One region of the Ralstonia mannitolilytica genome, then DNA from elsewhere that is predicted to be linked to it. Evidence: predicted binding sites of a transcription regulator. Region 1 holds the regulator's gene; the other holds the start of a gene.
What was found. The regulator NrdR, encoded in region 1, represses ribonucleotide reductase genes. The targets are predictions, from matches to a motif close to CACNANATNTNGTG.
Positions count from the first base shown of each region.

Region 2: a site for NrdR is predicted at 1,753-1,766, ahead of TK49_RS06390 (ribonucleoside-diphosphate reductase subunit alpha). Genes of this name have one in related genera too.

Region 1 is NZ_CP010799.1:1,743,772-1,748,142, reverse strand. It holds gene ydfG (bifunctional NADP-dependent 3-hydroxy acid dehydrogenase/3-hydroxypropionate dehydrogenase YdfG) at 1-26, opposite strand, end outside; ZMP/ZTP riboswitch at 165-295, shown strand; gene glyA (serine hydroxymethyltransferase) at 433-1,680, shown strand; gene nrdR (transcriptional regulator NrdR) at 1,819-2,283, shown strand; gene TK49_RS08310 (type IV pilin protein) at 2,311-2,784, opposite strand; gene TK49_RS08305 (pilus assembly protein) at 2,787-4,371, opposite strand, start outside.
Region 2 is NZ_CP010799.1:1,339,704-1,344,074, forward strand. It holds gene TK49_RS06385 (alkaline phosphatase family protein) at 1-1,324, opposite strand, end outside; gene TK49_RS06390 (ribonucleoside-diphosphate reductase subunit alpha) at 1,951-4,371, shown strand, end outside.

The DNA.
Region 1 (4,371 bases):
GTCGCGCCGGTCACGAATACGATCATGGAAGTGTCTCCGGGGCCTGAAAATGGCAAAAACTGGAGTTTACCCGAGCGTCGTGTTGTATTGCACCGCAATGTGCGCTGCAAACGCCCCGGTTCTTGCGGCGACCATGGGGCTGTCGTACACTCGCGGGCAACCATTCCACCTTGCGCGACTGGCGAATCCTGAAGCCGCATCCCAGCGGCTTCGACATGTGGGCAGCGACCACGAGGAAGCGCAAGGTTTCTGGCGTCATGCACAACGGCGCCTGCCGCTCGCCTGGGCAGCGAATGGGAAGCTGGGTGACTTGGGCACCCGCTGCCGCCGGCCGACACCGGAAGCAGTCGTCCAAGCCGCGCGCGTTTCCCGATGCCCGCCCGCCTCGCCCGACCTCCGCCAATTCCGTTTCGTTTCACCAAGACACTCGCCATGTTCGAACGCAGCCGCTATACGATCGACCAGATCGATCCCGAAATCTTTGCCGCCATCCAGAAGGAAAATCAGCGTCAGGAAGACCACATCGAGCTGATCGCCTCTGAGAACTACACCTCGCCGGCCGTGATGGCCGCGCAGGGCTCGCAACTGACCAACAAGTACGCCGAGGGCTACCCCGGCAAGCGTTACTACGGCGGTTGCGAATATGTGGACGTGGTCGAGCAGCTCGCCATCGACCGCGTGAAGCAGCTGTTTGGCGCCGAAGCCGCCAACGTACAGCCGAACTCGGGCTCGCAGGCCAACCAGGGTGTGTTCTTCGCCGTGCTCAAGCCGGGCGACACGATCATGGGCATGAGCTTGGCCGAAGGCGGCCACCTGACACACGGCATGGCGCTGAACATGAGCGGCAAGTGGTTCAACGTGGTCAGCTACGGCCTGAACGCGCAGGAAGACATCGATTACGACGCGCTCGAAGCGCTCGCGCAAGAGAAGAAGCCGAAGCTGATCATTGCCGGCGCATCGGCATTTGCCCTGCGCATCGATTTCGAGCGCATCGGCAAGATCGCCAAGTCGGTCGGCGCATATTTCATGGTCGACATGGCCCACTACGCCGGCCTGATCGCCGCCGGTGTGTACCCGAACCCGGTGCCGCACGCCGACTTCGTCACGACGACCACACACAAGAGCTTGCGCGGCCCGCGCGGCGGCGTGATCCTGATGAAGGCCGAACACGAGAAGGCCATCAACTCCGCGATCTTCCCCGGCATCCAGGGCGGCCCGCTGATGCACGTGATCGCCGGCAAGGCAGTGGCCTTCAAGGAAGCGCTGTCGCCGGAATTCAAGGCGTATCAGCAGCAAGTGGTGAAGAACGCCGCCGCCATGGCCGAAACGCTGATGGCACGCGGCCTGCGCATCGTGTCGGGCCGCACCGAGAGCCACGTGATGCTGGTCGACCTGCGCGCCAAGAAGATCACCGGCAAGGAAGCCGAGAAGGTGCTGGGCGACGCGCACATCACCGTCAACAAGAACGCGATTCCGAATGATCCGGAAAAGCCGTTCGTGACCTCGGGCATCCGCCTGGGTTCGCCGGCGATGACCACGCGCGGTTTCAAGGAAGCCGAGGCCGTGAAGGTGGCGCACCTGATCGCCGACGTGCTGGACAACCCGCACGATGAAAACAACATCGCCGAGGTGCGCGCCAAGGTGGCCGAGCTCACCAAGCAGTTCCCGGTGTACGGCTGAGGTTGTATCCGCCGGTGGCCGGCGCTGCCGGCCGCGTAGTACCCTGCCGCGATGCGCCCGAAGTCGAATGGGCGGGCCATCGCGGCATTGTCGTTTCAGCGCAGCGCGTTCTTTGAGGTTTCCGAGGAGACCACCGGCATGAAATGCCCCTTTTGCGGCCACGCGGCCACCCAGGTGATTGAAACCCGCATGTCGGAAGAAGGCGACACCGTGCGCCGCCGGCGCAAGTGCGAAGCCTGCGACCGCCGCTTCACGACCTACGAGCGCATCGAGCTGTTCTTCCCGGCCGTCGTCAAGAAAAACGGCAGCCGCGTCGATTACGACCGCAACAAGGTCAAGGATTCCATGCGCCTGGCGCTGCGCAAGCGCCCCGTCTCCGCCGAGGCCATCGACGAAGCCATTGCCCGCATCGAAGAGAAGCTCCTGAGCCACGGCGAGAAGGAAATCGGCAGCGACCGGGTGGGCGAGCTGGTCATGCGGGAGCTGAAGCGGCTGGACAAGATCGGGTATATCCGGTTTGCGTCGGTGTACCGGAGTTTCGAGGATGTGTCGGAATTTCGGGATGTGCTCGACGAGATTGCCGCGACGAACGTGCGGAAGTGAAAAAAGAGCCTGCAGGGCCCTCTTCCTTTACCAGCACTGCGCCGAGGTTGTCCCGCTCTTCATACCCGTATTGCCCTGTACACCGAGCTGGTTGATCGTATAGGTACCGCAGGCGTCTGCCGTCTGGGGGCCGGCTGGTACGGCCGACGCTGAATACGCAGGTGATGATGTCGCGTTATTCACCTGCACGCTCATCTGGTAATAGCTTTGATTTCCCGACTGAATTGCCATCGGAAACGATGCAGCTCCGTAACCGAGCGCTGAGGGCGAACTCGCGTAAACGTTTTGCAACGTGAAGTACCGCTCCTGCCGGGTGGCCAGATCGAGCAACGCCGTCTTTGCGTCGATTCGATGGGACTTCAGGACGTATTGCTGGTAGGACGGATACGCGATCGCCGCGAGGATGGCGATGATTGCCACCGTGATCATGAGTTCGACCAGCGTAAAGCCGGCAGCCTTGCGTAGAAAAACAGATCTCTCTGGATTCATCACCGCATCCATTGTTAACGCAGCCTGAGCCAGTTCAGGCGTGACCCGATGGCCGTGGCCGACGGATTGATCTGAATGAATCGGGGCGTGCCGTCCGAGCCCTGCATCACGGCATACACTTTTCCGTTAAGCGACACAAACGTCGAGGTCCCCGTGCCGCTCATGCCGACAGCGCTGACACCTTGCCCGCCCGAGGTAAGAAAGCTGCCATCCTTGTCGTAAAAGTACGGGTTCGCCGTCGCACCGCCATTGGCAACCGAGATGCCATACGAGAAACCTGAAGCCGCCGTCGTATTGCAAGACAGCACTTGCTGAACGGCCGGTATCAACGTATTGACATTCACCACGCCGTATTGAAGCGACGGGCTATAGACGACCTGTTCGTTCTGGCCCGTAGGCAACGGCAACGTCCAACCGAAGTCCGAATTACTGCCGGCGCAATCAGTCGAGCCTTTCCAGCAGACTTTCGAGCTCGTGACGGTTCGCTGGGCAAGTCCCGAGGTCGAAGTACCTGCATCCGTCGATGTCTGCTGCCTCAAATCCTTGGACGCGACTATCCCGCCCGAGGGGCCGGCTGACGACGCAAGCGACGCATATTTCGCTGTGGATGGAGCAATCGCGTTCCAGCCATCCATGTTCCAATCCCAGATACCGTAGAGAGCCTGATTTGCAGTCGCATACGTAGCGGGGCTTGTCAGCGTCGCGGGAAACGCCTGGCCAGTGCCGAAGCTCACAATCAACCGCGCCGGCCCGCCCAGGCCTGAGCCCGGGACTGAAGCGACGATCACCTTCGAAGTAATCGGCTGCCCGGCCGACGTCGTGAAGAGGGGCGTGGTCGAGACACTCCAGCTATTTGGATCTTGCGACGTCAAATCAAAGCGCCAGACGTTGCCATAGACATCGCCAGCGTAGACATAGTCGCTGATGTGGTCGCCATCAAGGTCGGCTGGCGTCACGAACGCAATGCCATTTTTGCTCGTAGTTCCCGCTTTTGCGGGACCATACCCGGTATCCAAATAGCGGAACGTGACTTGCCCTTTGGAGTCGACCAGCATGATGAACATGCCCGCCGTACCGTTCTTGCTATTCAAGCCATTGCCGAACAGCACCGCCCAATTGCCATTGTGAAGCCGGCGGATCACCGGAGTGCCATAGGTGTTGCCCAGATAGTCGCCACAGTTGGCAACGTTCGTGCAAGAAATCGACGCGGAAGACCACTCGCCGATGACGAGCTTGCTTGCATTGCTTTCGCTAAACGTGCTCGGGTCCGTCACGTCCAGGGCGTAGATCGCGCCGGTACCGGTGGTCGTGCCATCGCCGATCGGACCATTAGCGTTCCCGCCGCCGCCCAGCCCCCCCACCAGCCACGTGTGCCAGCCTCCGTTGTAATACAGTTCCCCAGTGCCCGGCGTAGCGTCTACGTACAAATTGTGGGTGTATCCCGGAGACGCGTAGTCCAACTTGCCGTTCGAACCGTTGTGAATCATGCTGACCACAGCGGCAGGCATGTAGGCCAGTATCTCGGTGCCATCGTTGGGCGTCGTCGAGTTGTTGACGAAATTGCCGTTGGCATCAAAGCTCCCAGCCCGAAAGCCGTGC
Region 2 (4,371 bases), 400 kb from region 1:
TGTAGTACGCCGCAAGGCCGTTGGTGAGCGTGGCTGCCAGCGGCGTAGGCGCAACGTAATCGATCTGCGCAAGCGTCGAGACCGGCATGTCATTGCGCACCACCGTGTAGTTGATGCGGTACAGGCCGGTCGCGGTGGCAAAGCTGTTGTCGGTGTACTGCGTGGCCGTGGCAGGCAGCGTGGCGACCGGCTTGCCATCGCGCAGCACGGTGATGGGGCCGCTGGCGGTGGTCGGGTTCTGCCACGTGAGCACCAGCGACGCGTTGTATTGGCCCACCGTGCTCTGGAGGTTGCGTACTCCCACGGCATTGGCCGTCAGCGCCGCGCCATCAAGCTTATGTGTGGCAGCCGGCACGGCGGCGTTCAGTTGCGCCAGGACGGTCGGCACGATGTCGGCCTCGCTCGGCAGCGCGGCCAGCGTGGCTTCGGAGGTGGGTGCGGCCGTGCCGTCCTTCCCCAGCACCGGGTTCGCGGTCTTGTTCAGGGCGATGAAGGCGGTGCGGTTCTCCAGCGTGGGCGCCGACGTGGTCGCGCCGGTTGCGTCGAGGCCATGGCTGGTGGTGACGACCACGAGCCAGTCTTCGCCCGGGTTGGCGGCCCGGCGCTGGGCGATGGCAGCCTGCAGCGTGCCGATGGCCTGGTCGACGTCGTGCAGGGCAGCGGTGTAAGCGTCGCTCTGCAAGCCTGCGTCAAGGGCAGCGGCGGCCGGCGCGCTGTACTGCGCGAAGACGACGTCGTAGCCCGATTGCACGAGCTTCACGCTGTGTTGCGTGACGCACGGATCGGCCTGGGCGCAGTCGACCAGCGTGTCGAGATTGCCCGCCTGCTGGTCCGCCTTGAGCAGCGCGGGCAGCACGGCCGAGCTGACGGCCGCGCCCAGGTGCGGGGTGGTGCCGGCGGCCTTGGCGGCGCCGCGCACGTAGCCGAAGACGGTCGGAGCGGCCAGCGTGGCGACGGTGTCGTCGGGCGCGCCGTGGCGGTTCTGCCAGGTGCCGGTCAGCACGGTGGCCCAGCTCGGGGTGTCGAGCGGCGGCTGGGCGGTCGTCGTACCGAGCGTGCCGCCCGTGGAGGCCGGCATGACCGACAGCGCGGCCAGGTTCGGCAGGCTGCGCCGCAACAGGCCGCGCTGGACCTGCGCATAGGTGGCGCCGTCCACGCCGACCACCAGCACTTTCCTGCTGGGGCCGGCCGGCGGCGGGCTGGTGTTGCCCTGGCCGGCGATTGGGGTACCATCGCTGCCCCCGCCGCAGGCCGCCAGTGCGGTGGCCAAGGTTGTGCCCAGCGCGGCCGTCAGCAGACGGCGGGCAGGTCGGTTCCAAGCCATGTCGATTTTCCTCGGTCGTGGTACGCGGCGCCCAGGAGGGCGCCGCGGTGATTGCGCTCCCTGCAATGCGACCGAAGCGTAGGGACGGGGCCTGTCGCTCAAGTGACAGCCGCGACAAGAATGCTGATGCCACTATTCGGATTTCTTGTGCGTCGTCCACGGGCGACGCACCGGTGCAGTGCACGTCACGCAATTCCCTGCCGAAGGTGAGGTGGTGTCTATCGCGCTTGCCTCACCGATAGAAAGAATTATTCTGGAAACGTGCGCATTGCGACGCCGCACGCCGGCCCCGTCGACCCTTTGTGCAGACTGGGATGGCGGGTTTGCGGCAGCGCATCCGGGATGGAAAGAAGGCCTTTCGCCCCCATCTGTCAAGACTGGTCATCTTCGACCGATCCACTATACTTAGCGCCAATCCCGGGATGAAACACTAGATGTAGTGGTCGCTTTCCGGGATTCTTATTTCGGCGCCACGCGGGGGCGGGCGTACGGCAGGTCAAGCCGGCGCTTGGGGGCTGAGAAAAGACAAGGGTCTTTTCGGTCTCTTTTTTCCTGCGTGGTGCCAGAGTCCGCCCTGGGGTTCCCCACCGGCGGACCCTCAATCGAACGGTTCAACAGGAGTCCACATGCAGACGGCCCAATCCGAAATCCACTCCGGCACCGCCAATCCCACTCAATTTGCGCAAAGCGCTGGCGGCACGGCCGTGGCCCCCGGCACCGGTTCCGGCGTCAACTACGCCGATTACAAGATCATCCGCCGCAATGGCGCCGTGGTGAGCTTCGAGCCGTCCAAGATCGCCGTGGCGATGACCAAGGCCTTCCTCGCCGTGAACGGCGGGCAGGGCGCCGCTTCCGCGCGTGTGCGCGAGCTGGTCGACCAACAGACGCAGAACGTGGTGCGCGCCCTGCTGCGCAGCCGCCCGAACGGCGGCACGTTCCACATCGAAGACGTGCAGGATCAGGTCGAACTGGCCCTGATGCGTTCGGGCGAGCACGACGTGGCCCGCGCCTACGTGCTGTACCGCGAGCGCCGCGCCCAGGAGCGCGCACAAGCCGGCGAAACCCAGCAGCAACCGGCCTTCATCGGCCTGAACGTGACCGACGGCGGCATCACCCGCCCGCTGGACATGGCGGCGCTGCGCAACGTGATCGTCTCGGCCTGCGAAGGCCTGGGCGATGCGGTGGACCCGGAGCCGATCCTCAAGGAAACGGTCAAGAACCTGTATGAAGGCGTGCCGATGACGCAGGTGTACGACTCGGCCATCCTGGCCGCCCGTACGCTCATCGAGAAGGACCCGGCGTACAGCCAGGTCACGGCGCGCATCCTGCTGCACACGATCCGCCGCGAAATCCTCGGCGAAGAAGTCACGCAGGCCGAAATGAGCACCCGCTATGCGGACTACTTCCCGCAGTTCATCAAGCGCGGCATCAACGCCGAGCTGCTGGACGACAAGCTGGCCCAGTTCGACCTGGCCCGCCTGGGCGCGGCGCTCGATGCCTCGCGCGACTTCCAGTTCAACTACCTCGGCCTGCAGACGCTGTACGACCGCTACTTCCTGCACATCAACGAAACCCGCATCGAGATGCCGCAGGCGTTCTTCATGCGTGTGGCGATGGGCCTGGCGCTGAACGAAATCGACCGCGAAGCCCGCGCCATCGAGTTCTACCAGCTGCTGTCGTCGTTCGATTTCATGTCGAGCACCCCGACGCTGTTCAACTCGGGCACGCGTCGCTCGCAGCTGTCGTCGTGCTACCTGACCACCGTGTCGGATGACCTGGACGGCATCTACGAAGCGCTGAAGGAAAACGCGCTGCTCTCCAAGTTCGCCGGCGGCCTGGGCAACGACTGGACCAACGTGCGCGCACTCGGCTCGCACATCAAGGGTACGAACGGCAAGTCGCAAGGCGTGGTGCCGTTCCTGAAGGTGGTCAACGACACGGCCGTGGCCGTGAACCAGGGCGGCAAGCGCAAGGGCGCCGTCTGCGCGTACCTGGAAACGTGGCACCTGGACATCGAAGAATTCCTGGAGCTGCGCAAGAACACCGGCGACGACCGCCGCCGCACGCACGACATGAACACGGCCAACTGGATCCCGGACCTGTTCATGAAGCGCGTGATGGAAGGTGGCGAGTGGACGCTGTTCTCGCCGTCCACCTGCCCGGACCTGCACGACAAGGTCGGCAAGGCGTTCGAGCAGGCCTACCTGGCCTATGAAGACAAGGTCGCGCGTGGCGAGATCAAGCTCTTCAAGAAGATGCCGGCGCTGCAACTCTGGCGCAAGATGCTGGGCATGCTGTTCGAAACCGGCCACCCGTGGATCACGTTCAAGGATCCGTGCAACATCCGCAGCCCGCAGCAGCACGTGGGCGTGGTGCACAGCTCCAACCTGTGCACGGAAATCACGCTGAACACGAACGACAGCGAAATCGCGGTGTGCAACCTCGGTTCGGTCAACCTGGTCGCCCACCTGGTCAAGCAGGCCGACGGCAGCGTGGTGCTCGATCACGAGAAGCTGAAGAAGACCGTGCGCACCGCCATGCGCATGCTCGACAACGTGATCGACATCAACTACTACGCGGTCAAGAAAGCACGTGATTCGAACCTGCGCCACCGTCCGGTCGGCCTGGGCATCATGGGTTTCCAGGACGCGCTGCACGTGCTGCGTGTGCCGTACGCGAGCGAGGCCGCCGTGCAGTTTGCCGACACCTCGATGGAAGCCGTGTGCTACTACGCCTACTGGGCGTCGACCGAGCTGGCTGAGGAGCGCGGCCGCTACAGCAGCTACAAGGGCTCGCTGTGGGATCGCGGCATCCTCCCGCAGGACTCGCTCAAGCTGCTGGCCGAAGAGCGCGGCGGCTACCTCGAAGCCGACATGTCGTCGACGATGGACTGGGACAGCCTGCGCGCGCGCATCAAGCAGTACGGCATGCGCAACTCGAACTGCGTGGCGATCGCGCCGACGGCAACCATCTCCAACATCATCGGCGTGTCCGCTTGCATTGAGCCGACGTACCAGAACCTGTACGTCAAGTCGAACCTGTCGGGC